Regions from separate parts of the Caloramator sp. E03 genome, predicted to be linked through region 1. Evidence: riboswitches for the same ligand, from Rfam matches in the RefSeq annotation. Region 1 holds a riboswitch; each other region holds the start of a gene.
The links. Region 1 has a riboswitch for thiamine pyrophosphate ahead of thiD (bifunctional hydroxymethylpyrimidine kinase/phosphomethylpyrimidine kinase). Riboswitches for the same ligand answer to the same signal wherever they lie in the genome.

Region 1 (8,536 bases):
AAGTTTGATAGGAACCATACTAATATTGAAATTGAAAATATTATTGTTCCTGCCTTTTTTAAAAATCCTTTACCTTTGTCCCAGGTATGAATTAAAAGGTTTCTTATATCAGGCATTTTATATTCAGGAAGCTCTATTATAAAAGGCTCTTCGTCTTTTTTAAATATTGTATTCTTGAAAATAATTCCAATAACAAATGCAAGAACTATTCCTATGATATATAGCGAAAATACTACTGCAGTTTGATTGTTTGGGAAAAATACTGAAGCAAATAGTGCGTAAACAGGAAGCCTTGCGTTACAAGACATAAGAGGTACTAATAATGCAGTGAGTTTTCTGTCCTTTTCACTTTCTAAGGTTCTTGAGGACATTATTCCAGGTACGCTGCAACCAAATCCAACTATCAAAGGTATAAATGCTTTACCAGAAAGACCCATTTTCCTCATAAGTTTATCCATTATTAATGCCGCTCTTGCCATATATCCACAGTCCTCTAAAAAAGATATACCAAGAAATAGTGAAAGTATAACAGGAAGGAATACTACAACAGAACCGACTCCTCCAACTATTCCATCTATTATTAGAGATTTAAAATAAGGGCTACTGCTTTTTAATAGGTTTTCAATGAATGGGACAAGATAATCGTTTAGAAATAAATCTAAAAGATCTGCAAGAGGTTGGCCTACCCAGCTGAAAGTTAATTTAAATATTAAGTACAGAAATCCTAAAAATATTGGGTAAGCTAAAAATTTATTAAGTATTATTTTATCAATTTTTTCTGAGATTGTTTTTGTATTGTTCCTATTAAAAGATATTGATTTTTTAAGTATTGAATCTATATAGTCATAAATCTCCTTTTCTGATGAAAAATGATAATCATTATCATCTATGCTTTTTAAAAAATTACCGCTCATAAGCAGTACCTTAAGATTATCAATTCCTATTTTCTTTGATGCTATAATTGGAACTATAGTACAATTGATTTCTTTTGCTAATAAATCAAAGTTTATTTTAATGCCTTTATTTTCTGCGGCATCTAACATATTTAATACAAGTATTATTGGTTTTTTAAATTGTTTAAGCTGCATTGTAAGATATAGGTTTCTACTTAAATTTGATGCATCAACTATGTTTATAATCACATCAACCTTTTCTTTTAAAAGAAACTCCTTAGATATTTTCTCTTCATTAGAGAAGGTATCCATTGCATAGATTCCAGGCAAATCCACTATTTTTATTGAGTTTTCCATGTAACCTTCTTTTTTTTCAACGGTAACTCCTGGCCAGTTACCAACATATTGATTTGAACCCGTTAGAAGGTTAAAAAGAGTTGTTTTTCCCACATTTGGGTTACCAATAAGTGCAGCCGTTATCATATTACGCCTCCTTTACGTATATATTCTTTGCATCCTTCTTTCTTATTGCAAGATCAAAGCCTCTTAGATTAATTATTATCGGATCACCAAGAGGAGCATAATTTTTAACATAAACTTCGGTACCATAAGTTGCACCAAGAGCAAGAAGTCTTTTTACAAGCAATTCATTTCCTTTTATATCACATATATATACCTTCTTCAAAGGTTCTAAATCACATATACACATACACATCACCTCGTAATGAAATTCATTCTCAATTACATAATAACATAAATCATTCTTATTTTCAACGGAAGTTTTTTAATTAAATATTGATGCAAATTACAATATTATATTCTATAATTTTAAAAAAGTATAATTATAAATTTTTTTGCAAAATATAATTGGTTGTGTTATGATTAATTTATAAAAATTAATAAGCAAAACACGGGGGAGCTGGATAGGCCGGCTGAGAGTAAGAACCATAATTCTTTGACCCTATGAACCTGAACTGGATAATTCCAGCGTAGGAAGATGTTTGTAAATTTTTGATTTAAACACAAATCCTATGGGTTTGTGTTTTTTTGTATTAAGAAGGAGGAAAAATATGAAAAAGGCATTAACAATTGCAGGATCAGACAGCTGTGGTGGTGCAGGAATACAGGCAGATTTAAAAACATTCAGTGCAAATGGAGTATAAGGAATGAGCGTGATTACAGCAGTAACAGCACAAAATACACAGGGCGTTTTTGCAGTGCAGGATATTGATGAGGAAATTATTAAAGCCCAGATTGATGCAATTTTTACTGATATTAAGGTTGATGTGGTTAAAATAGGCATGGTTTCAAAGATTTCAACGATTGAAGCAATAAGTGAAAAGATAAGTCAGTATAATCCTGAGAATGTTGTTTTAGATCCGGTTATGATTTCAAAAAGCGGGTACTCTCTTTTAAAACCTGAGTCAAAAACTGCACTTATAAATAGGCTTATTCCCCTATCATCAATTATTACTCCAAATATTCCTGAAGCTGAAGAAATACTTAATGAAGTAAAGAATGAAAATATAAAAATCGAGACAGTAAGTGAAATGGAAGAAGCTGCAAAAGAAATATATAAACTTGGATGCAAAAGTGTTCTTTTAAAGGGAGGGCATATTAAAGGAGAAGCGGTTGATGTTTTATTTGATGGTGAAAATATTGTTCATTACAGCACAGAGAGAATTAATACAAAAAATACACATGGAACAGGTTGTACATTATCATCTGCAATAACGGCTAATTTAGCCCTTGGATTTGAAATTAAAGATGCTGTAAAAAGAGCAAAGGAATACATAACAACAGCTATAAAACATTCCCTTGATATAGGGCATGGAGTTGGACCCACTAATCATTTTTATTCATTATATAAAGCAGGAGGAATTTTAAATGACTAAAGATAACGAAAAGCTTGGCTTTTGGACATTTTTACTTTTATGGTTTGGAGCGGCAGTTTCAATTGCTGAAATATTAACTGGAGGTTTGATTGCACCTCTTGGCTTTAAAACCGGTGTTATTGTAATTTTAGCTGGGCATTTGATTGGAACCTTTGTGCTTGTTTTGGGAGGAGTAATTGGAACAAGAGAAAAGGTTCCAGCAATAACTTCAACAAATATATCCTTTGGGAAATACGGAGTATATTTATTCTCAATTTTAAACGTTCTTCAGCTTATAGGCTGGACAGCGGTTATGATAAAATCTGCAGCAGATTCAATAAACCTTATAGCAAAGAGTTTATGGAGTTTTGACAATGTTTTGTTAAGCATTGTTTTAGTTGGAGTACTTGTTGCACTTTGGATTTGGTATGGGAAGGATGGTATGAAAAAGCTGAACAGTATTGCTGTATTTTTGCTCTTTGTACTGACGATTGTTTTAGGTACTGTAATATTTAAAGATAAAACTTTGTTTGATAGAGCAGGAAGCGGCAGCATATCTGTTGGCGGGGCTCTTGAACTTAATGTAATTATGCCTCTGTCTTGGCTTCCTCTTATTGCAGACTATACAAGATTTGCAAAGAGTGAAAAAGAAGGAGCTTTAGGAAGCTTTTTAGGATACTTTTTAGGAAGTTCATGGATGTATATTATTGGACTTGGTGCAGCTATAGTTTCAAACAACCCAGACCCTTCAGCTATGATGCTTGCTGCAAATCTTGGAATAACTGCACTTGGCATAGTTGTGCTTTCAACAGTTACAACTACTTTTCTTGATGTTTACTCAGCTGGGGTTTCCTTTTTAAATATAATGCCAAAACAAAGTGAAAAAAATATAGGAATACTAATGACGGTAATTGGAACTGTAATCGCTGCAGTTTTTCCAATTGAAAACTATGAAAGCTTTTTATATGCAATAGGTTCAGTGTTTGCACCTTTGTTTGCAATTCTTATAACTGACTATTTTATTATAAAGAAAAACAACAAAATTAAGAACGATGTTCTTATTAACTTAGGAGCATTTATAGTATGGGCAATAGGTGTTGCTTCATATTACAGTTTCATTAAACAGGATTTATTATTTGGAGCAACAGTTCCTGCAATGATAACTACAAGCATTATTTATACAATAACCTGGAGGTGGATTAACAAATGGAAACTTGTAAAAAAATTGGAGAATTATTATGCAGCTTAAGAGAAAAAAATCCTCTAATACATAATATAACAAATTATGTAACTGTAAATGACTGCGCTAATATTATCCTTGCAATTGGAGCATCGCCGGTTATGGCAGATGATATAAATGAAGTTAAAGAGATGGTATCCATTGCATCCTCTCTTGTATTAAATATTGGAACATTAAACAAAAGAACTGTTGAATCTATGATTGAAGCTGGTAAGAGGGCAAATGAACTTAATATCCCAATTATACTTGATCCTGTTGGTGCAGGAGCTACAAAATACAGAACGGAAACAGCCAAAAGAATAATGGATGAAATTAAACTATCTGTTGTAAGGGGAAATATTTCAGAGATTAAAACCCTATACGGATTAGAGACACAGACAAAAGGCGTTGATGCCGCAGAGCCGATTTCAGCAAGTGAGGATGAACTTACTGAAATAAAAGAAATTGCAAGAAATTTTGCTAAAAAATTTAAAACTGTATGTGCAATAACTGGGGCAACAGATATAGTAACAGACGGAAAAGCTCTATATAGCGTTACAAACGGTCATAAAATAATGTCTAAAATAACAGGAACAGGCTGTATGTGCACTTCTCTTATTGGTTCATACCTTGGAGCATCAGATAATTATCTTTTAGCTGCTTTATCGGGTATTGTATCTATGGGCATCGCTGGTGAAAAGGCCTTTGAAAAAATGGATAAAAACGATGAAGGAACAGGCAGCTTTAAAACATATTTAATAGATTCAATTTATAAATTATCAAAGGAAGAAATAATACAAAGAGGGAAAGTTTATGAAGAATAATGTTAATTATAAGCTTTATCTTGTTACTGATAGAGATATATTAAAAAATAATGATTTATCAAAGGCTGTAGAGCAGGCTATATTAGGAGGAGTAACTTTAGTCCAGCTTCGGGAAAAGGATATATCAACCCGAGAATTTTATAATATAGCTTTAAATATTAAAAGAATTACTGATATATATGACATACCTTTAATTATAAATGACAGGCTTGATATTGCACTTTCAATAGATGCTGCAGGGCTTCACGTTGGGCAAAAAGACATGCCTGCAGACATAGCAAGAAAACTTATTGGAAAAGATAAAATACTTGGAGTTTCTGTTTGCAGTGTTGATGAAGCAAGAAAAGCTGAGAAAGATGGAGCAGATTATATAGGCGTTGGGGCTATTTTCCCAACAAGCACCAAAAAAGATGCAGACGCAGTTTCAATTGAGCGTTTAAAAGAAATTAAAGAAAGCGTATCTATTCCTGTTGTTGCAATTGGAGGAATAAATGAAAACAATGCAGTGCTTTTAAAACCTGCAAAAATAGACGGCATTGCGGTAGTTTCATGTATCTTAGGTAAAGATAACATAAAACAGGCAGCTAAGATTATGTCAGAGTGCGCAGATAATGTTATATATTAACTGAAAATAACCCTTGAAAAATTAAAAGGTATTTTTTAGGGGTGTACTCGGCATAGACAATAGGATAGCTCAGCAGAAAAAGTGCCACATCCTTGGTGCCAGGCGCTGGAGATGGAGATTGGAGGATAAAATTTCCATTAGATTGACAATTGATAAAATAAATACATTTTACTATACAGGGTAGCTGATTTTATAATGGCTGCCCTTTTTGTGTTCTCAAAATATTATATTAAATAAATAAAATAAGTAACTGTCCCTATGCTTGTCCAAGCCTTTATAAGCTGCTGACCGGTTCACTTTTTATGACAATTGTCATATTAGTTTGTTCTTAAAATCACTATTTACAACCCTTTAAAGTTTATATTATATAATTAAGAAAATTATGGGAGGGTTAATATGGTTGTTGAAATTAAAAACCTTATAAAAAGATATGGGAATGTACTTGCTGTTGATAATGTTAGTATGAGCATTAAAGAAGGGGAGATATTCGGGCTTTTAGGACCTAACGGCGCAGGAAAGACAACGATAATAAACACAATCGTTGGACTTTGCAAAATTGACAAAGGGGAGATAAGGGTATTTGGGAAAAGCCTTAAAGAGGATGAAATTGAAATTAAAAAGAATATGGGTATAGTTCCTCAGGATATAGCTGTGTTTGAGGATTTAACCGCCTATGAAAATGTAAAATATTTTGCAAGGCTCTATGGCCTGTCTGGGACGCTTTTAAAAGAAAGAGTTGAAGAGGCACTTAACTTCGTAGGCCTTTGGGATAAGAGAAAGGAATATCCTGTAAAGTTTTCAGGAGGTATGAAAAGAAGGCTAAACATTGCCTGTGCAATAACCCACAGACCAAAGCTTATTATAATGGATGAGCCAACCGTTGGCATCGATCCTCAGTCGAGAAACCATATATTGGATTCAATAAAAGTTCTTAACGATATGGGCTCTACAATAATCTACACATCCCACTATATGGAAGAGATAGAGCAGATATGTTCCTATGTTGTTATAGTGGATCATGGAAGAGTTATTGCAAAGGGTACAAAGGAGGAACTTAAGGACTTTGTATCACAAGAAGAAAAAATAGATATTACCCTATCAAATATTAATTTTTCAATAGTTGATGAGATTAAAAAAATAGATGGGGTTAAGGACTGCATCATAGAGGACAACAACATGACCGTTATTTCAAGCAAAAACAGCAAAAATATAGCTTCGATTATGGAAAAAATAATTAAATATGATTCTGATATAATATCCCTTAATATTGATAGGCCAACCCTCGAAACCGTATTTTTAACTCTAACTGGTAAAAAACTAAGGGATTGAGGTGATACTATGAAAATATTAATTATAGCCTATAACACTATAAAAAGAAACTTCAGGGATTATAAAACACTGTCACTTACTTTGCTTTTTCCCATAGTTTTAATATTAATATTAGGAACTGCACTTACAAGCCAATATTCCCCAAGCAATATGGGAAAGATAAAGGTTGCCTATTTTAATGAGGATAAAGGGGATATATCAAAAAGATTTGATGAGCTTTTAAATAATGAAAAAATAAAAGAGTTTATTGAGGTAAGTATTGTTAAAAGCAGTGAGGAAGGTAAAAAGCTTGTTGAAGAGAATAAAGCGAATTCCTTTATAATGATTGATAAGGATTTTACTGAAAAAATTATAAAAGGTGAAGAATCAAAGATAAAAGTTTATTCAAAAAAGACAGGAAGCTTTTATTCTATGGTTGTTAAAAATATAGTTGATAGCTTTGGCGACGGTTTTAATACTGTAAAGACTATAAACAGCCTTACAGGAAAATTCAGCGAATATAAAACATATAAAAATATAGAAAATGTGCCAATATCTGCAAAGGGAAACATACCAAGGGCAATAGATTATTATGCTGTAACTATGCTTGTTATGACGCTGATGTATGATACCATCTCAAGTGCAGTACTTGCTGGCGAGGATATATATGAAGCGATAGGAAACAGGGTAAAATGCACCCCTGTAAAATTCTATGAACTGTTTTTAGGAAAGCTTTTGGGGCTGATTGCTACTTTTTTTCTTAAAGCTGTAATGATTATATGCTTTTCTAAATATGTTTATGGGGTTAACTTTGGAGAAAATATGCCTGTGATATTGTTTATAACCTTTTCCTTTTCAGTTTTTTCAACTTCCTTTGGTATTATGACAGCTTTCTTTGCAAAAGATGAAAAACGTGCTGTTAATTTTTTAAATGGAATAGTTCCGCTGTTTACTTTTTTATCGGGAGGATATACTAAATTTTCAACTTTTGGTTCATTAGAAAAAATAATATTTTTTATTCCAAATAAGCTTGGACATGAAGCATTCTTTAATACTATATACAACGGTTCATCACAGATAGCTTCAAAGGCAGTATTATCTCTTTGGGCTATGAGTATTTTAATGTTTATATTTTCATCGCTAAAAGGAAGGAGGGTTAAAGTATGACCATATATCTAAATACAATTAAAAGAATTTTAAGGAGAAAAATGAATTTACTTTTAATATTTGTAATGCCTGCGGTTTTAATAATAACAATTATGATGTTTAATGACAGCGCACTTATGGTAGGAATTTCATCTAAAGATAAGGGTAAGTTTTTTCATATACTTATAGATGACATTGAAAAAAGAGCAAATGTAGTATATTTAAAAAGCGAAGATATTAAACCTAATATAATTGAAGGCGTATACGACTGCATTATTAAAATAGATGAGGGATTTTCTGAGGATATAATATCTGGAAAGAGTCCCAAAATTAAAATATACAGCATTAAAGAATCAAATACATCAGAGAATATGAAGATATTTTTAAACAGCTATCTTAATTCGGCTAAAAATATTGCCTTAGCCTGCAACAATGACAGCGAAAAATTTTATAGATGTTTTGATGAATATAGAAATAGTAAGTCCATGGCAGAATATATATCTTTAAAAGCCAAAGGAGAAAACGCAAGAAAAGTAATACAATCAATGGGCTTTGCCTTAATGGGAATACTGTACTTTTTAAGCTTTGCAGCTACAATAATAATGAGGGATAAGAGAAATAAAACCTATTACAGAATTTTTACAGCA
Region 2 (8,536 bases), 1.2 Mb from region 1:
GTTGCTCTTATTTCATTTATTCTCTTATACATAAAGGCCCTTTGCTGTGGTGTTGCCATAAAATCTGTATCACTATCCCTTCCAACGGGAACATAGGTAAAATACCAGCCAAACCTACAACCTTTTTCTATCATAAGGTCAATATATTCCTTTGAAGCAACAGCTTCAGTATTATATCTATGATAACAAGTTGAAAAACCAAATATAATTCCTGCTTTTTTAAGAATATCCATTGCTTTCATTACAGCGTCAAAGCTTCCTTCTCCTCTTCTAAAGTCCGTTTCATTTTTAAAACCTTCTACACTAAATGCCAATGAAAAATTACCTATTCTCTGTAAATCCTTTGCGAATTCTTCATCAACAAGTGTTCCATTTGTAAAAGACAGGAAAGCACAATCGTCATGTTTTTCACAAAGTCTTACAATATCCTTTTTTCTTATTAAAGGTTCTCCTCCTGAAAATATATACATATAAATTCCAAGCTCTTTACCTTGAGTAATAATCTTATCCAACTCTTCATAACTTAAATTCCATGTGTTATATTCTCCTGCCCAGCAACCTTTACATTTTAAATTACATGCAGAAGTTGGATCAATTAATATAGCCCAAGGTATATTACAATTGTATTTTTTCTCATTTTCAAGTTGAATAGGAATCCCAAAAAAGGTTGCATTTAAGAAGTAATTTATTCCAATTTTCTCCTTAACATTTGGATGAACTTCAGTAAATAACTTATAAGCATACTTATACCAATTGCTTTCTTTATCATCTAAATACCTTTTTACAGATTTAACATATTTTTTATCTTGTTCTCTAATGCATATTTTGTCCGCCCAATTTATGAGCTTTGGTATATTATTTTCCGGATCCTTTAGCATATATTTGACGGCTTCTTTTAAAGCTATTTCTCCTATACGGGTCTTTGCAAGATTCATATACATACCTCCTTTATATTAATTTTTACTATTATATTAATATTATTGTTTATATGGTATTTATTACTATTTATATATATTTATTTTACTACTAAAATAAATAAATTCAAATATTTTATACCGACCAGTCATGTCATTATTCGACAGTTCAAAATAAAACTTTAACATAATTTTTTATTTAAAACAAATTATATATTTAGGAAGTTATAAAGTGAGGTGTTAAAATGAAGTTTCTACCAAACTATGTATTTATAGAACCAGGAGCTGAAAATTATGAACTTGGCAAAAAATTAATAAGAGAATTTGAAGCTTTTGGAATACCAATAAATAAATTAAAAAGTTTTAATAGACTTGATGAAGTAAAAAAATCCCCAAACGAATTCTATGCTTTTAGTAAACGAAGCCTTGTCATTGGTATTAAGAAAAGCATGAAACTTGAATGTTGCAAACCTTCTGCAGATTATCAATTCTCACTTGTTACAGGTTGCCCTGGAAGCTGTGAATACTGCTATCTTCAAACAAATCAAAGTTTTAAACCTTTTATAAGGATATATGTAAATATAGATGAAATTCTTGAAAACGTAGATAAGTATATTAATATGGCAAAACCGAAAATAACAACCTTTGAAATTGCAAGTGCAAGCGATCCAATAGCTGTTGAACATATTACTGGTTCTGTAAAAAAAACTATAGAGTTCTTTTCAAGTAAAGAATTTGGAAGATTAAGGCTTGTAACAAAATATTCCAATATAGATAACCTTCTGAATATTAATCATAACAATCATACAAAAATACGATTTAGCATAAACTCAAAGTTTATTATTAAAAATTTTGAACATAATACTGATACTATAGAAGATAGAATAAAAGCCTCCTCTTTAATATACAATGCGGGTTACCCTTTAGGCTTTATAATTGCCCCTATAATGTATTACGAAAATTGGGAAGAAGAATATGATAAGCTCTTTAAAACACTTAAAGATAAGATACCAAATACTGATTTGTCTCCTTTAAGTTTTGAACTTATACAATATAGATTCACTGCAAAAGCTAAAAATGTTATACTTCAAAGGTTTCCTAATACTAAACTTAATATGGAAGAAGAAAATAGAATAAAGAAATGGGGACCCTATGGAATTTATAAATACATCTATCCAAAGGATATATCCGAAAAACTTAAATCTGGTATAACTAATATGATATATAAATATTTTCCTAATTCTAACATTGAATATTTTACATAAAAATCGAATTATTTACCTTTATTTTAAATTTTTTATATAAAAGGAGGCCAATAGTTATTTGGCCCCCTATTTTTATTATTCATTTAATATAAATTTATTTATAACCTTTGCAACTCCATCTCTCTCATTTGTATCTGTAATATAATCTGCAATACTTTTCACATAGTCAATTCCGTTTCCCATTGCAACACCTAAACCAGCATACTCTATCATACTAATATCATTCTCGCTGTCGCCTACACATATTACTTCTTCACGTTTATAGCCAAAGTAATCAGCAAGTATCTTAACGGCATTCCCTTTCGATATGCCCTGTGCCATAATTTCAATATTATTTAAATTGGAAGATACAATTGAAACATCAAATTCTTTACTAATTTTACTTCTCAACTTGTTTAAAAGCTCAATATCATCACAAACCAAAGCTACTTTTAATATTTCTTCACTGTTTATAACATCTTCAAAGTCTTTAACTACCTTTACTTCAACCTTTTCACCTTCTGAAACTACTTCATTCCATCTCACATAGTTAAGTGCAAGGTTTACTAATTCTTTAGTATATATCCTTTGATTAGTATACAGATGAAGTGTAAGCCCAAAGCTCTCTATAACACTAATAAGTTTAGGTAGGATTTCTTTATTAATAGCTTTTTTATATATTATTCTATTTTCATCCTTCTCCCTTATATATGCACCATTTGATGCAACAATTGGTGCCGCTGTTCCAATAAGAGAAGCATAAAATCTTGCTGATGTGAATATTCTACCAGTACAAACGACTATTTTAACTCCTAATTCAGAGGCTTTTTTTATAGCTATCTTGTTTTCCTGTGAAACTTCTTTTTTATCATTTAATAAAGTACCATCCATATCGAGTGCTATCATTTTATATTTCACAACCATTTAATCATCCTCCAAGCATTAATTAATAAAATATGCCAAGAATATAATAACATAGATATTTTGTTTTATACAAATTTTTGTTTTATTTTATTGATTTTTACTTGAATTTTTTATATTATAATTAGTATAAAATATAAATAGATTCGCCGTATGCTAGGGGAGCGTTAAGCTGAGAGGAAGGTCACTCCTTCGACCCTCTGAACCTGAACTGGGTAATTCCAGCGAAGGGAAGCATTATAGTTCTCCTCCTGTTTTACGGTGTAAAAGGAGGATTTTTTATGTCATTAATTACAAACATCTTTAAAGACTTTTCAAGTATAAAAATTCAGTCCTGGGCATTTATTATTGCCTTAATTGCAGCATCTTTTTTAATTAAAAAATCCCTTAATAAAAGTACATTTTCAACAAAGAAATTAACTCATGCAAGTTTATGTATTGCTGCATCATTTGTATTATCCTATATAAGGTTTTATCATTGGCCTCAAGGAGGTTCAATAACCCCTGGAAGCATGATTCCTTTAATGCTATTTGCCTATATTTATGGTCCAGCGGAAGGGATACTTGCAGGAATGGTTTATGGAATACTTCAGCTTATCCAAGATCCTTTCATAGTTCATTGGGTTCAGGTTCTTTTAGATTATCCTTTAGCATTTGGTGCCCTTGGACTTGCTGGATACTTTAAAAGCAACTTTAGCATAGGGGTTATTGCAGGAGGATTTGGAAGAATATTTTTCCATTTTTTATCAGGAGTATTTTTCTTTGCAAATTATGCACCTGAAGGCATGAACCCAATAATATATTCTCTTATAGTAAATGGAACTATAGTCGGAACGGAAGTTGGAATATGCTTTGTTATATCATTAATACCTCAATTTAAAAATGCTGTAATAAAAATAAGATCGCAAATGTTATAATTAAATAGAAGAAGTAATAAAAAAGTTAATATAACACCCATAAATCTATAACAAGTATATTTTTATTATCAGATTTATGGGTGTTTCTTTTGGTAGTTATATACAAACAGTTACATATCGTTTAAAGTCTCTTTTTATTATTTCACATCTATCAATTACAGTAAAACCTGAATCTTTTATTTCTCTATCCATTTGATTTAAACTTATCAAAACCATTTTACTTGAAATTCGCCTTGCATTTTTTAATATTGATATTTGTTCAAGCTCTGATGTAATTGATAAAACTCCATAAGGAATATCTATTATTGAAACATCATATTGTTTTCGTATATCCTTAATATCTGATACTTCAAGCACATCATCATACCCAAAATATCTTAAATTTCGTCTTGCACCTTCAATTACCTTTGGGTTTATATCATATCCTTCAATATTTAATCCCATTGACAATGCTTCAATTACAACAGTTCCTATGCCACAGCATGGATCAACAAGTTTTAATGTCATATCATTACCAACGGCTATATTAACAACGGCCCTCGAAATCCTTGTTGGAAGCGCATTACAATAATAGCAGGGTTTTTTATTATGGATATCCCAAATACCTTCATTTTTATTATATTCCCCAAGAATCCAGTAATCTTCATAATATATTATCCCAAGTATTATATCAGGATCATGTATTTTAGCATCTCCAAAGATAGCATTCCCAATAGCATCTTCTATCTTATGCTTTAATTCAAAATCCATCTTTCCTTCAATATTTATATATTTAATCTTAAAATTTTTATATGAAATCTTTTTTTCAATGATAATACTAATTAACTTCTCAATTGACTGAGCTTTTGCAATTATTTGTAAAGATGCTTTTATAAATGGGCTTCTATTTACATCAACATACTTTTCACTTAAAAAATACTTTCTTTTTGGAATTAAGTCGAATAAATATTTCATCTCTAATTTACACAGCTGTTCTTCATTAAAATTATAATTTATTATATAAAAATACATTGGGATGCCCCCTTAAAAAATATAAAAATAGAGTTTAAACTCCTTTGAGTCTAAACCCTGAACATGGTGCGGGTGAAGGGATTTGAACCCCCACGGTTTCCCGCTAGAACCTGAATCTAGTGCGTCTGCCAGTTCCGCCACACCCGCAAATACAAGATTATTTTATCATCATTTCTTTTTTTTGTCTATACCATTTCATATCCAGCCTATAAAACTAAAACTTTTCCTAATAAATTGTTTAAAACAATAAGGAGCTTTTAAGGCTCCTTATGGGGTTGAATTATTTATTTGACTATTAGTTTGAACATCTTGTGAATTTGAAACTTCTTTTGTACCAACTCTAACCTTTCCCTTCCCTGGCTTATAGTAGTCCTTTGAAATTATCTCACTTTTTACTAATTTACCATTTTGATATACTTTTCTATAAGTTATAGACTTCATTCCATCAGTTGGCTTTTCCTCAACTATTGTTTGTCCTTTTACTAATGTAGGATCATTTACATATTCTGTTTCAGCAGGTATTTTTTCTAATATCTCAGATGTAATCTGTACAGTTTGTCCCGGATGTTCATTTGCACCATAAATAGTTACAGTAATACTTCCACCATTTACAGTAGATTTTATATATATAGGGTACTTGTTTGTATTTTTAAATTTCATATCTATTACATCGCCAGAAATAGTAGCATCTCTTCCTGCCGGAACATATCCTACTCTTAATTGGTGAGGTCTTCTTTCTAAAATTGGAAAGTTTGCAAGAAGTGCTGCATTATAAACTGTAGTTGTAACTTGGCATATTCCTCCTGCAAGACCTGGAACATGAGTACCATTAATAATTACAGGGGCTTCCTTATATCCTTTAGCCTCACTTCTTGGTCCAAGTGTTTTATTCATAGAAAAAACCTCACCTGGCATGACAACTGCTCCATTTACATAAGATGATGCAACCTTAATATTTCCAGACCTATTTACATCTCCAAGATTAAATTTAGTTGTAAAACTTGAAATTTTAGTATCTATCTTGGATAGCATTTCAGCTTTTATATTAGCTTCAACTATATTTACAGGTACATTTATATTTTCCTGTCCCCCTGTTGGCTTTATAGAGGCCTTTATTAAATCTTCAAGCTTTTTTTCATCAACTTTTTTACCATTTTTATCTGGAGTAACTTTAAAACCTGAAGTGGTCAATGTAATTTTAGCATCAATTGGATCAGTGTTTATTTTTTTAGATATAGTTTTTATTTCTTTGCTTATTACAGAAGTATCAGCAACAAACTGTAGTTTAATATCATAATTATCATTTTTTAATTTATATCTTTTAATAGTTTTTTCAATTATATTTCCATCTTTACCATATTTAAATGCTTCATCTACAGCCTTATCTACATCGTAATGAGCTTTTAAAGTTTTATAATCAATTACAAATTTATTATTCTCATAATAAATATTTATTTTTTTATTTTTTATCTCTTTATTAAACTTCTCTTCAATTACTTTTTTTGCCTCTTCTTTCGTCATCCCACCAACATTAACCCCATTTACACTTATTCCCTCATATATCCTCTCCTGTGCAGAAACAGTATCACTAAGAATAATTCCAAAAACAGCAGAAATAATCATTAATAATAATACCGGTATAATTATTTTAAAGCCCTTCTTCACATTATCCCTCCCAAGCATAATTACATTCTTTTTTATTATATCATTATTAGATTTGATGTAAATATAATTTAATTTTATTTATAATTTGATTTTTAATATAAAGACACAAATTATTTATATTTAGTTCCTTAAAATATTAATTTTTATTATTCTTAATATAATATTTGCATAGATGGCTTAATTGACATATACTACACTTTGGGTTTCTTGCACTGCAAATTTTTCTCCCATGCCAGATAAGCCAATGATGAGCTCTTGACCATTTCTTCTTTGGTATGTTTTTCATTAGCTGTTTTTCTGTTTCATAAACATCATCAGAATTTGCAAGTCCGAGCCTATTTGATACCCTAAAAACATGGGTATCAACAGCTATTGCATCTATATTAAATGCATTTGATAATACAACATTTGCAGTTTTCCTTCCAACACCTGGGAGTGCAGTTAATTCTTCTAAGGTACTTGGAACTTTTCCACCAAAATCAGATATTATCTTTTTACTTGCATTTATTATATTTTTAGCTTTATTTTTATAAAAACCACAGCTCTTTATATACGGTTCTAATGTTTCTTCATCGATTTTTGCAAAATCATAAGGAGTTTTATACTTTTTAAACAAAATATCAGTTGCTTTATTTACAGTAATATCTGTTGTCTGAGCTGATAGAATAGTAGCAACAAGTAGTTCAAAAGGCGTTTTAAAATTCAGTGCGCACCCAATATCTCCATATTCTTTTTCAAGTATGTTTAATATTTCTTCATTTTTATTCATACATTTCACCTGCCTTACAGTATATTTTTTAATGTTATTTATTATAATATCATATTTACACAATAAAAAGGCAGGTATTCCTGCCTTTAATTTTATATTATCCCCATTCTCTTTCCAACTTTTCTATATATTTCAACTGCATCATCAAGCATTTCCTTTGTATGAGCAGCAGTTACTATATTCCTAACTCTTGCAGTTCCTCTTGGAACTGTAGGATATGCAATACCTTGTGCAAATAAACCTTCTTTAAATAATTCATCACTAAACTGCATTGCTTTGGCTTCATCGCCAATTATAACTGGAGTTATTGGAGTTTCACTATGTCCAATGTCATAACCTAATGATGAAAGTTTTGATTTAAAATATCTTGTATTATCCCAAAGCCTATCAACAAGCTCAGTACTTTCTGATAATATCTCAATTGCTTTAATGCATGCTCCAGCAGCTCCTGGAGTCATAGCTGTTGAAAATAAGAAGGGCCTTCCTCTTAATTTTAGCCAGTCTATGAGTTCCTTTGTACCGGCTACATAACCTCCGACAACACCTATAGCTTTTGACAATGTTCCAATTTGACAATCTACCTTTCCATAAAGATTAAAATGGGATACGGACCCACTTCCATTCTTTCCTAAAACTCCTGATGCATGGGCATCATCTACGTAAGTAAAAGCATCATATTCCTCTGCAATTTTAACTATTTCAGGAAGCTTTGCAATATCACCGTCCATTGAAAATACTCCATCAGTTATAATCATAAGCTTTTTATATTGTCCACTCTCTTTTGCCTCTTTTATTGTCCTTTTTAAATCATCCATATCGCTATGTTTATATCTTAAAATCTTTGCCCCTGAAAGCCTACATCCATCAATTATACTTGCATGATTGAGTTCATCGGAAAGTATTGCATCTTCCTTTGTCATAAGAGCACTTACTGTACCCATGTTGCAGTTAAACCCTGATTGAAATACAATTACAGCTTCAGTATGTTTAAATTTTGCAAGTTTTTCTTCAAGCTCTTCATGTATGTCAAGGGTTCCAACTATCGTTCTTACAGCTCCTGCACCTGCACCATATTTTTCTGTCGCCTTTATTGCA
Region 3 (8,536 bases), 450 kb from region 1:
AGAGATAATAGGTGGAAGTCAAAGAGAAGAAAGGCTTGACGTACTTGAAAGAAGGATGAAGGAACTTGGAATGGACATGGATAACTACTGGTGGTACTTAGAGCTTAGAAAATATGGTGGAACAAAGCATGCAGGCTTTGGTCTTGGGTTTGAAAGGATGATTATGTATTTAACTGGAATGAGCAATATAAGGGATGTTATACCTTTCCCAAGAACGCCAAAAAATGCAGAATTTTAGTTTATGTAGTATAGTATTATTTAACTAATCAGCGACAGGAGTCAACCACTTCTATAAGTGGGGTAGTTCACAAAGAATCTGGATGGCAGTGGGAGTTTCCTGCTGCTAAATGAGGAAAGCGCCAAAACATTTAATGCATTGGCGCTTTTAATATTTTTGAATTAATTAACAATCCTTAAGCGTATAGCCCATTATATAGTGGCGGTGTCCCTTTTCTTTTTTTGTAATTCCACAGTAATAGTGAATATGGCGTCCACCCCATATAGGAATATCAAAGCAGGTTAAAAATTTAAACTCATGGCAGTGACCGCAGGCAGAATCAGTTTTGCCGTATAGACAGTGTTTGTGGCATCTACAGTTTTCGTTAGTGTCGGATATGCAGTTATAATAATGACTGTGGCATTTGCAGACTGTAGTACAACCAGAGAAACGGTGTACATGGCAGCTATATCCACAATTTCTCACATTATCACCTCAATATATTGTTCTGATATATATTATGTTGTATGACAAAAAATGACACAAAACAATCTTTTTAACTAATTAGCGACAAAAATCCCCACTTCTATAAGTGGGGTAGTTCACTATATTATGAATAAAAAACAGGTTCAAAACCTGTTTTAGACTGCTGAAAAAGTTCCTAACACAAAAATGGTTTGTGGACAATATGAATATTTTATATAATTAATTCGTATATTCCAAGAATGATTATTATTAATGATGATACAATCTCACAACAGTTTGACAAATTTTTAGGAAGAGATTTGTTACCAATATAAAAGCCTAATTTAATAAATACTATGCTAAATATCATTGAACAAAAGGATGTTAAATATATATTTAATCCAGTAATGCTTGCACCAATACCAAGGCCAAAGTTATTTATGCATAGTATGATGCCTAAGAGGATTGACTCTTTAAATTCAATGTTTTTAGAATTGTTTGAGTCAATTATTTCAGGATGTTCAATAAAATTTTCATAGTAATTGTTTTTTTTACCTTTATCACAAGAAGCAAGGCTTTTTTTCTTTAAAGAGCCTATTAACATATATAATCCAAGTAATATTAGCAATACACTCCCTAAATAATTTGAATAAATTGAAGGAATATAGTTTACGAATGTTTTTCCAATTAGCATTGAAATAAAAGTACCAATACAAGAGATGAAGGCTATAATTAAATTGCTCATTATATTGATTTTGATTTTTAAAATCCCATAACTTAATCCAATAATAAAATTATCGGTGCTTGTAGAGACTGCAAAAAGAAAAACAGAAATAAAATCCATGTTATACCTCAAAAAGATTAGTACAAGATTATATTATGCAATTTTATAGAAAAGGTTCGATATTGGAAAATTCTATTTTCTCCAAAGGCTTATTAACTTTCTGGAAGCCTCTTCAATGGAGCTGCTTCCCAATATTGAAGATATTAAAGAGATACCATCTATATTTGTTTTTTTAACTTCTTCTATATTTGAAATTCCTATTCCGCCGATTCCAACAACGGGAATCGAAACACTATCTTTTATCTTTTTAAGTGTTTCTACTCCAATAGGAGCTTTAGCATCAGCTTTGCTTAAAGTTGGATACACGGGACCTGCACCAAGGTAATCAGCTCCGCTTTCTTCTCCATATATTGCTTCTTCAATGCTACTGACAGAATACCCCAATATTTTATCGCCAATTAATTTTCTTGCAACTTTAAGGGGTAAATCTTCCTGCCCTATATGAAGTCCGTCAGCATCAACGGATAGAGCAATGTCAAGCCTATCATTTATTATAAGAGGAATATTATAATAACTTGTAAGCTTTTTCATTTTAATTGCTATATTATAAAATTCAAGGCTTGATATATCTTTTTCGCGGAGCTGAACTATAGTAACTCCTCCTTTTATAGCTTCTTCAACGGCTTTAAAGATATCCTTCCCATTTAATATTTTTCTATCGGTTACAAGGTAAAGAGAATAATCTATAGGCATTCTATTTTACCTCCATTCAATATATCATCTTCAGTAAGGTTATATATAAAGTCAAATAGTTTTACTTTAAATGTTCCAGGCAAAACTTTTTCCATTGAATTTTGTGTCATTTCTCCCGCAAGGTTCATAGCAAGTATTGAAGCTGCTGTTGATGTAAACCTATCATTACATATAGAAGTGGCAGCAGTTAAGGCACCAACCATGCAGCCTGCTCCAGTGATTAATGTTAATATTGGTGTGCCGTTGTAAATAAGACATGTCCTTTTTCCATCTGTTATAATATCCCTTTTACCTGTAGCTGCAACAACAGTATTATACTGATTTGCAAGAGATATACAGGCTTCTATTGCATCTTCGCCATCGTCTATTGAATCAACTCCTCTTACTTTTCCAGAGAACCCTGCAAGGGATTTTATTTCTCCTATGTTCCCTTTTATTACAGAAATATTTCCATATTGGAGAAGTTTCCTTGCTATATCCATTTTTCTGCTTATTGCTCCACAGGCAACAGGATCAAGTACAACAGGTTTATTTAATTCTTTTGCTTTTTTTACTGCAATTATAGATGCTTCTTCCTGCTCCGCGGTTAATGTTCCAAGATTTATATAAAGTGCAGAGATGAGATTTACAAATTCTTCGACTTCATACTTAGATTCACACATTGCAGGAGAAGCACCAAAACAAAGGAGAATATTTGCACAATCATTGATTGTAACGTAATTTGTTATGCATTGAACAAGAGGGGTATTTTCACGAACTTTTTTTAAAACATTAGCAATTGATTTTAACATTTTTATTTCCTCCCAACTTAAAATTTATATATAGGCTTAGCATTATATATAAATGTTGTAATAAACATATAAGCATATAAGGCAGTGGTAAAACTATTATATCTATTTATTTGTTATTCCTGCCTTTTTATATAAACTATAAAAATGATTAACAGGACCAACTCCATGTCCGAGTTCTATGGAATTTTCTATTGCGCCGTTTATGTATTCCTTTGCATTTTTTACAGCATCATATACGCAGTAGCTATTTGCGATATATGCGGCAATTGCAGATGAAAATGTACATCCTGTACCATGGGTATTTTTAGTATTAATTCTCTTTCCTTTGATGTGTATAAAATCCTTTCCGTCAAAGAATACATCTATTGCATCACCAGTTAAATGACCGCCTTTTACAACTACGTTTTTGGCACCAAGGTTATATATCTTTCTTGCTGCATTTTCCATTTGATCAATGGTTTCTATTTTATCTCCAGTAATAACTTCAGCTTCGAAAAGGTTTGGTGTTACAATAAGTGATAGTGGAAAAAGGTTTTTAATAAGTGCATCCTTTGATTCATCTCTTAGAAGGTGATAACCACTTTTAGATACCATAACTGGATCTAATACAACATTTTTAAATTTATAATATTTAATACGATTAGCTATTGTTTCGATAATATCTATACTCGATACCATACCTATTTTTAATGCATGAATTTCGATATCTTCAAAGAGGCAGTCGATTTGCTTTTTTATAATTTCAGTATCAAGTTCGACAACACTCAAAACTCCCTTTGTATTCTGAGCAGTTACAGCAGTTATAACGCTCATGGCATAAGTACCAAGAGTACTAAAGGTTTTGATGTCAGCTTGAATTCCAGCTCCTCCACAGGAATCAGATCCTGCAATTGTTAATACGTTTTTCATAATATTCCTCCTTTATTTTTAAATAACAAAAAAAGATGCAAATAATTGCATCTTTTATATACTTAAATATATCAATAGATGCAATTACTTCCCTACGCAGGCATTACCCAAACAGGTTCAAAGGGTCAGGCTTTGCAGCCTTCTCAGCAAATGCTCCCCTAGTAATTGCTTAATATTCAATTCTATTAACATTATAAAATATAAAATTTAAAAAGAGAACATATTATTTTGCAAAAGTTATAAGATAATTATAAAATGAGCTGTGTCTAAGTTCATCGGTTATAATATTAAATACCTGATCTTGATAACACCCAAGAGGAAGGCCTTCTTTAATCTGTCTGTACTTAACAACAGCAGATAGTTCGCCCTTTAGGGCCATTTTAAGACCATCAAGATAAGAGGATGGTTTTTCGAAAGGCTCATCAACTGATTGAATGTCCTGACCAGTAAAGTTTTTATAAATTGCTCTAAATATTTGATTATGCCTTCTTTCATCGTTTCTTATAGATTCGATAATCTGTTTTGCTTCTTGGTTTGGAGCAACGCTTATTAAATAATCGTAAAAAAGTTCATCTTTTCTTTCGTCCTGAACAGCTTCCTTAATAAGCATAAGGGATTTTTGAAATAAATCATAATTACAAAGCATTCCAGGGAGAGGGGAAATGTTCATTTTTAACCTCCTATTAATTTAAGATACAATATTATAATATGCATTGAAGGATTTTTTGTTTAAAATCAGATAAAAAATTAAATTAAAAATTAAGTTTTAAAATAAAGATGATGTAATGTATATGGAAGATCATGTTGTATGAAGATATATTTATAAAATAATTATTAATGATTTAAGAATATTGTGTTAAAACTGAAAAACAAATAAAAAAAGTAGTATAATTAACAGTATAATAATTATTAAGGAGGATATATAGATGAAGGTTCCTTTTTATACATCGGTTAGGGAATATAATAATAGAAAAAGTGAATTTAATGATGCAATACAGTCAGTAGTTTCCAAAGGTGATTTTATACTTGGAGGTAAGGTTTTAGAATTTGAAGAGGAAATAAAAGATTATACAGGGGCAGAGTATGCAATAGGTGTTGCATCTGGAACTGATGCTCTAACCATTGCTGCGGATATTTTAGGTTTTAAAGATGGAAAAGAAGTTATAACATCACCCTTTACATTTTTAGCTTCAGCTTCTTGTGTATTAAGAAATCGTGGTAAAGTTGTATTTGTTGATATTGATGAGGATACCTTTGAGATTAATACAGATATGATAGAGGAAAAAATAAATAATAATACTGTTGGTATACTTCCTATACATCTATTTGATCAGATGGCAAATATGGATAGAATAATGGAAATTGCTAAAAAGTATAACCTTAGAGTACTTGAGGATGCTGCAGAGGCCTTTGGAATGAGATGGAAGGGCAATGGTAATACATATAGGCATGCAGGAACAATAGGGGACTTTGGTATATTTTCATTTTTCCCAACCAAAACCCTTGGAGGATATGGTGATGGGGGAATGATTATTACTAATGATGAGAGCCTTGCAAAACTTGCAAAAAGCTATAGGGTTCATGGGGCATCTAAAAAATATCACTATGATTACATAGGCTATAATTCAAGGCTTGATACTCTTCAGGCAGCTATACTTAGCGTTAAACTAAAATATATAGATGATGCAATCGAAAAAAGAAATAAAGTTGCAAATATTTATATGGAAAATTTAAAGGATTGCTCATATATAAGGCTTCCTAAGATTAAGTATGAGCAAAAGGGAGTATATTATGTATTTAATATATTAGCTGAAGATAGGGATAATTTAGCAAATTATCTTAAAGAAAAGGAAGTAGGTTATAGCATATATTATCCTATGCCTCTTCATCTTCAAAGGAGTTTTGAGCACCTTGGATATAAAAAGGGTGATTTCCCAGTTTCAGAGAAAATCTCTCAAAGCATTATTGCTCTTCCGATATACCCAGAGATAACAGAGGATGAAGTTTTATATGTATGCGAAACTATAAAGAATTTCTATAGAAAATAAGATTAGGAAGGATGATTTTAATGGAAAATAAAAAGATACCTTTCTCGCCTCCTGATATAACTCAAGAGGAAATAGATGCAGTTGTTGAAGTCTTAAAATCAGGATGGATAACAACAGGGCCTAAGACTTATGAATTTGAAAATAACCTTGCAAGTTATTGTGGTACAAAACATGCAGTAGCTCTAAATAGTGCAACAGCAGGTCTTGAACTTATATTAAAGGTTTTCAATATTGGAGGGGATGATGAAGTTATTACAACTCCTTATACATACGCTGCAACTGCAAATGTAATTTTGCATAGAGGCATAAAACCGAAATTTGTTGATGTAAAAAAAGATAGCTTCTTAATAGATGAAGAAGGAGTATATGATGCTATAACATCAAAAACAAAGGCTATAATAGCTGTTGATATTGCTGGCGTTCCAGTTGATTATGATAGGCTAAGACAGGTTTTAAAAGCTAAAAAAAGGGAAGATATAATATTAATAGCAGATTCTGCTCATTCCTTTGGGGCAGAATATAAAGGCAAAAAGGTTGGAGGACAGATGGATTTTCATGTATTCTCTTTTCATGCAGTAAAGAATTTGACTACTGCAGAAGGAGGAGCTATAACCTACAATGATAATAATTTTAAAGGAAAAGAGGATTTATACAAAGAGTTTAAATACACATCACTTCAAGGACAGACAAAGGACGCTCTGTCAAAGATGAAAGCGGGAGCTTGGAAATATGATATAGTAACTGATGGATTAAAGTGTAACATGACAGATATTATGGCTGCGATAGGTTTAGTGCAGCTTAAAAGGTTTAATGATATGTTAAAAAAGCGTAAAGAAATTGTTGAGGTATACAATGAAATACTCTCTAAAAAGCAATGGGCTATTATTCCATTTGCGAAAGATAGTATTAAGGAAACATGCTATCATTTATATCCATTAAGAATAAGGGGCTTCGATGAAGAAAAGAGAAATACTGTTATACAAATGATGGCTGATATGGATATAGCAACTAATGTTCACTTCATTCCTCTTCCGATGCTTACATTGTACAAAAATCTTGGATATAAGATAGAGGATTATCCTAACACTTATGATCAATACAAGAATGAAATATCCTTACCATTATATTCAATCCTTACATTAGAGGATGCACAGTATGTAGCTGAAAAACTCGTTGAATGCGTAGAAAAAACAATGTAATGTATATTTATAAAAAGCATAGTAATATGGCATAATAGAATATAAACGAAGCTTCATGGTGTAAATTTGTGCATCAGGAAGCTTCGTTTTGCTGCTGTAAAGAGTTATTAAATAAATTAAAAATATATAACGAATTTCCATGAATGTTAAGTATATGTTAAAAAGAAAAACATGTTTATTTAATAATAATTATCGTATATAATTAAATTAATAGCAGAAGAAAAAATTGTATAAAAATATAAAGGGGTGAATGATTATGAAGGACTTTAGAGATATGTCAAAAGACAATAGTCCGGAATATTTCAAAACCCAGATAGAAAGTCTAAAGATGGAGCTTGAGGAACTTATAAGCAGAAGCGATAAACTTGTTGTACCTCAAATTATATCCATAAGCCAGAAACTCGATGATCTGATTTTGAAATATATTAGTACAAGCCATAGAAAATAAATATATGCATATTATTAGAGGCTGCCAAAATTTAGGCAGCCTTTAAAATATACTTTAAATAGGGGTTAGCGCTCTAAATCAACTATATAGGATTTGTTCTTTGAGAGTTTTAACTCATTATCATAGCAGAAAATAGTTAAATCCTCTCCCTCAAGTAAATCAAAGCAAATATTTTTCTTATCAACGGATACTTTTATAAGTCTTTTTCTGTAATTTACTTTAAATGAATATCCTTCCCATGAACCTAAGAGTGCAGGTTTGAAGAAGACTTTATCCTCTGAAACTTTAAAACCTCCAAATCCGAATACTATATCCATATATGAGCCTGCCATGTTAGCAGCATGAATGCCGTCTTTTGTATTTCCGTGATTATCATCTAAATCCATTCTAGCGGTTTTTATAAAGTAATCATAGGCTTTATCGATGTACCCTATATCGCAGGCAACTATGCTGAAAATACAGGGTGAAAGTGAAGAATCATGAGTTGTGATTTTTTCATAATAATCATAGTCCCGTTTCTTTTGTTCTATGTCGAATTTTTCGCTGTATAAAAATAGTGCTAAAACCCAGTCAGCCTGCTTACACACTTGGTGCCTGTATATTATAAGAGGATGATAATTTAAAAGTAGAGGATATTTTTCCTTTGGAGTATTTTCAAAATCCCATATTTTTTTGCTAAGGAATGTATCATCCTGTGGGTGAATTTTTAGATTATTATCATAGGGTATATACATATTATCAGATATAGTTTTCCAATTATCTATTTCATTATCTTCAAGACCTATTTCACTTTTTATATTGTTAAAATCGCTTATATATTTTTCTTTTAAAAGAATTGCTGTGTCAAATGCGTATTTTAAATGCTCCTTTGCCATTATATTTGTATAGGCATTGTTATTAACAATTGCTGTATATTCATCAG

Region 2: another riboswitch for thiamine pyrophosphate. It lies ahead of thiT (energy-coupled thiamine transporter ThiT); the one in region 1 lies ahead of thiD (bifunctional hydroxymethylpyrimidine kinase/phosphomethylpyrimidine kinase).
Region 3: another riboswitch for thiamine pyrophosphate. It lies ahead of thiD (bifunctional hydroxymethylpyrimidine kinase/phosphomethylpyrimidine kinase); the one in region 1 lies ahead of thiD (bifunctional hydroxymethylpyrimidine kinase/phosphomethylpyrimidine kinase).

What each region holds. Positions count from the first base shown of each region.
Region 1 covers NZ_CP040093.1:1,036,010-1,044,545, reverse strand. Annotated here, with positions in the region: gene feoB (ferrous iron transport protein B) at 1-1,376, opposite strand, end outside; gene FDN13_RS05350 (FeoA family protein) at 1,378-1,602, opposite strand; TPP riboswitch at 1,796-1,907, shown strand; partial or broken gene thiD (bifunctional hydroxymethylpyrimidine kinase/phosphomethylpyrimidine kinase) at 1,964-2,788, shown strand; gene cytX (putative hydroxymethylpyrimidine transporter CytX) at 2,781-4,016, shown strand; gene thiM (hydroxyethylthiazole kinase) at 3,974-4,810, shown strand; gene thiE (thiamine phosphate synthase) at 4,800-5,435, shown strand; gene FDN13_RS05325 (ABC transporter ATP-binding protein) at 5,832-6,764, shown strand; gene FDN13_RS05320 (ABC transporter permease) at 6,774-7,910, shown strand; gene FDN13_RS05315 (ABC transporter permease) at 7,907-8,536, shown strand, end outside.
Region 2 covers NZ_CP040093.1:2,842,201-2,850,736, reverse strand. Annotated here, with positions in the region: gene FDN13_RS13530 (radical SAM protein) at 1-935, opposite strand, end outside; gene splB (spore photoproduct lyase) at 1,160-2,179, shown strand; gene FDN13_RS13520 (Cof-type HAD-IIB family hydrolase) at 2,255-3,082, opposite strand; TPP riboswitch at 3,228-3,329, shown strand; gene thiT (energy-coupled thiamine transporter ThiT) at 3,361-3,996, shown strand; gene FDN13_RS13510 (TRM11 family SAM-dependent methyltransferase) at 4,093-5,007, opposite strand; tRNA gene FDN13_RS13505 (tRNA-Leu) at 5,072-5,154, opposite strand; gene FDN13_RS13500 (VanW family protein) at 5,275-6,672, opposite strand; gene nth (endonuclease III) at 6,809-7,441, opposite strand; gene FDN13_RS13490 (glycine C-acetyltransferase) at 7,534-8,536, opposite strand, start outside.
Region 3 covers NZ_CP040093.1:1,482,859-1,491,394, reverse strand. Annotated here, with positions in the region: gene asnS (asparagine--tRNA ligase) at 1-238, shown strand, start outside; gene FDN13_RS14585 (YmaF family protein) at 404-703, opposite strand; gene ytaF (sporulation membrane protein YtaF) at 915-1,526, opposite strand; gene thiE (thiamine phosphate synthase) at 1,599-2,219, opposite strand; gene thiM (hydroxyethylthiazole kinase) at 2,210-3,010, opposite strand; gene thiD (bifunctional hydroxymethylpyrimidine kinase/phosphomethylpyrimidine kinase) at 3,113-3,919, opposite strand; TPP riboswitch at 3,992-4,089, opposite strand; gene FDN13_RS07365 (ferritin family protein) at 4,143-4,589, opposite strand; gene FDN13_RS07360 (DegT/DnrJ/EryC1/StrS family aminotransferase) at 4,846-5,967, shown strand; gene FDN13_RS07355 (DegT/DnrJ/EryC1/StrS family aminotransferase) at 5,988-7,166, shown strand; gene FDN13_RS07350 (aspartyl-phosphate phosphatase Spo0E family protein) at 7,423-7,614, shown strand; gene FDN13_RS07345 (glycoside hydrolase family 65 protein) at 7,680-8,536, opposite strand, start outside.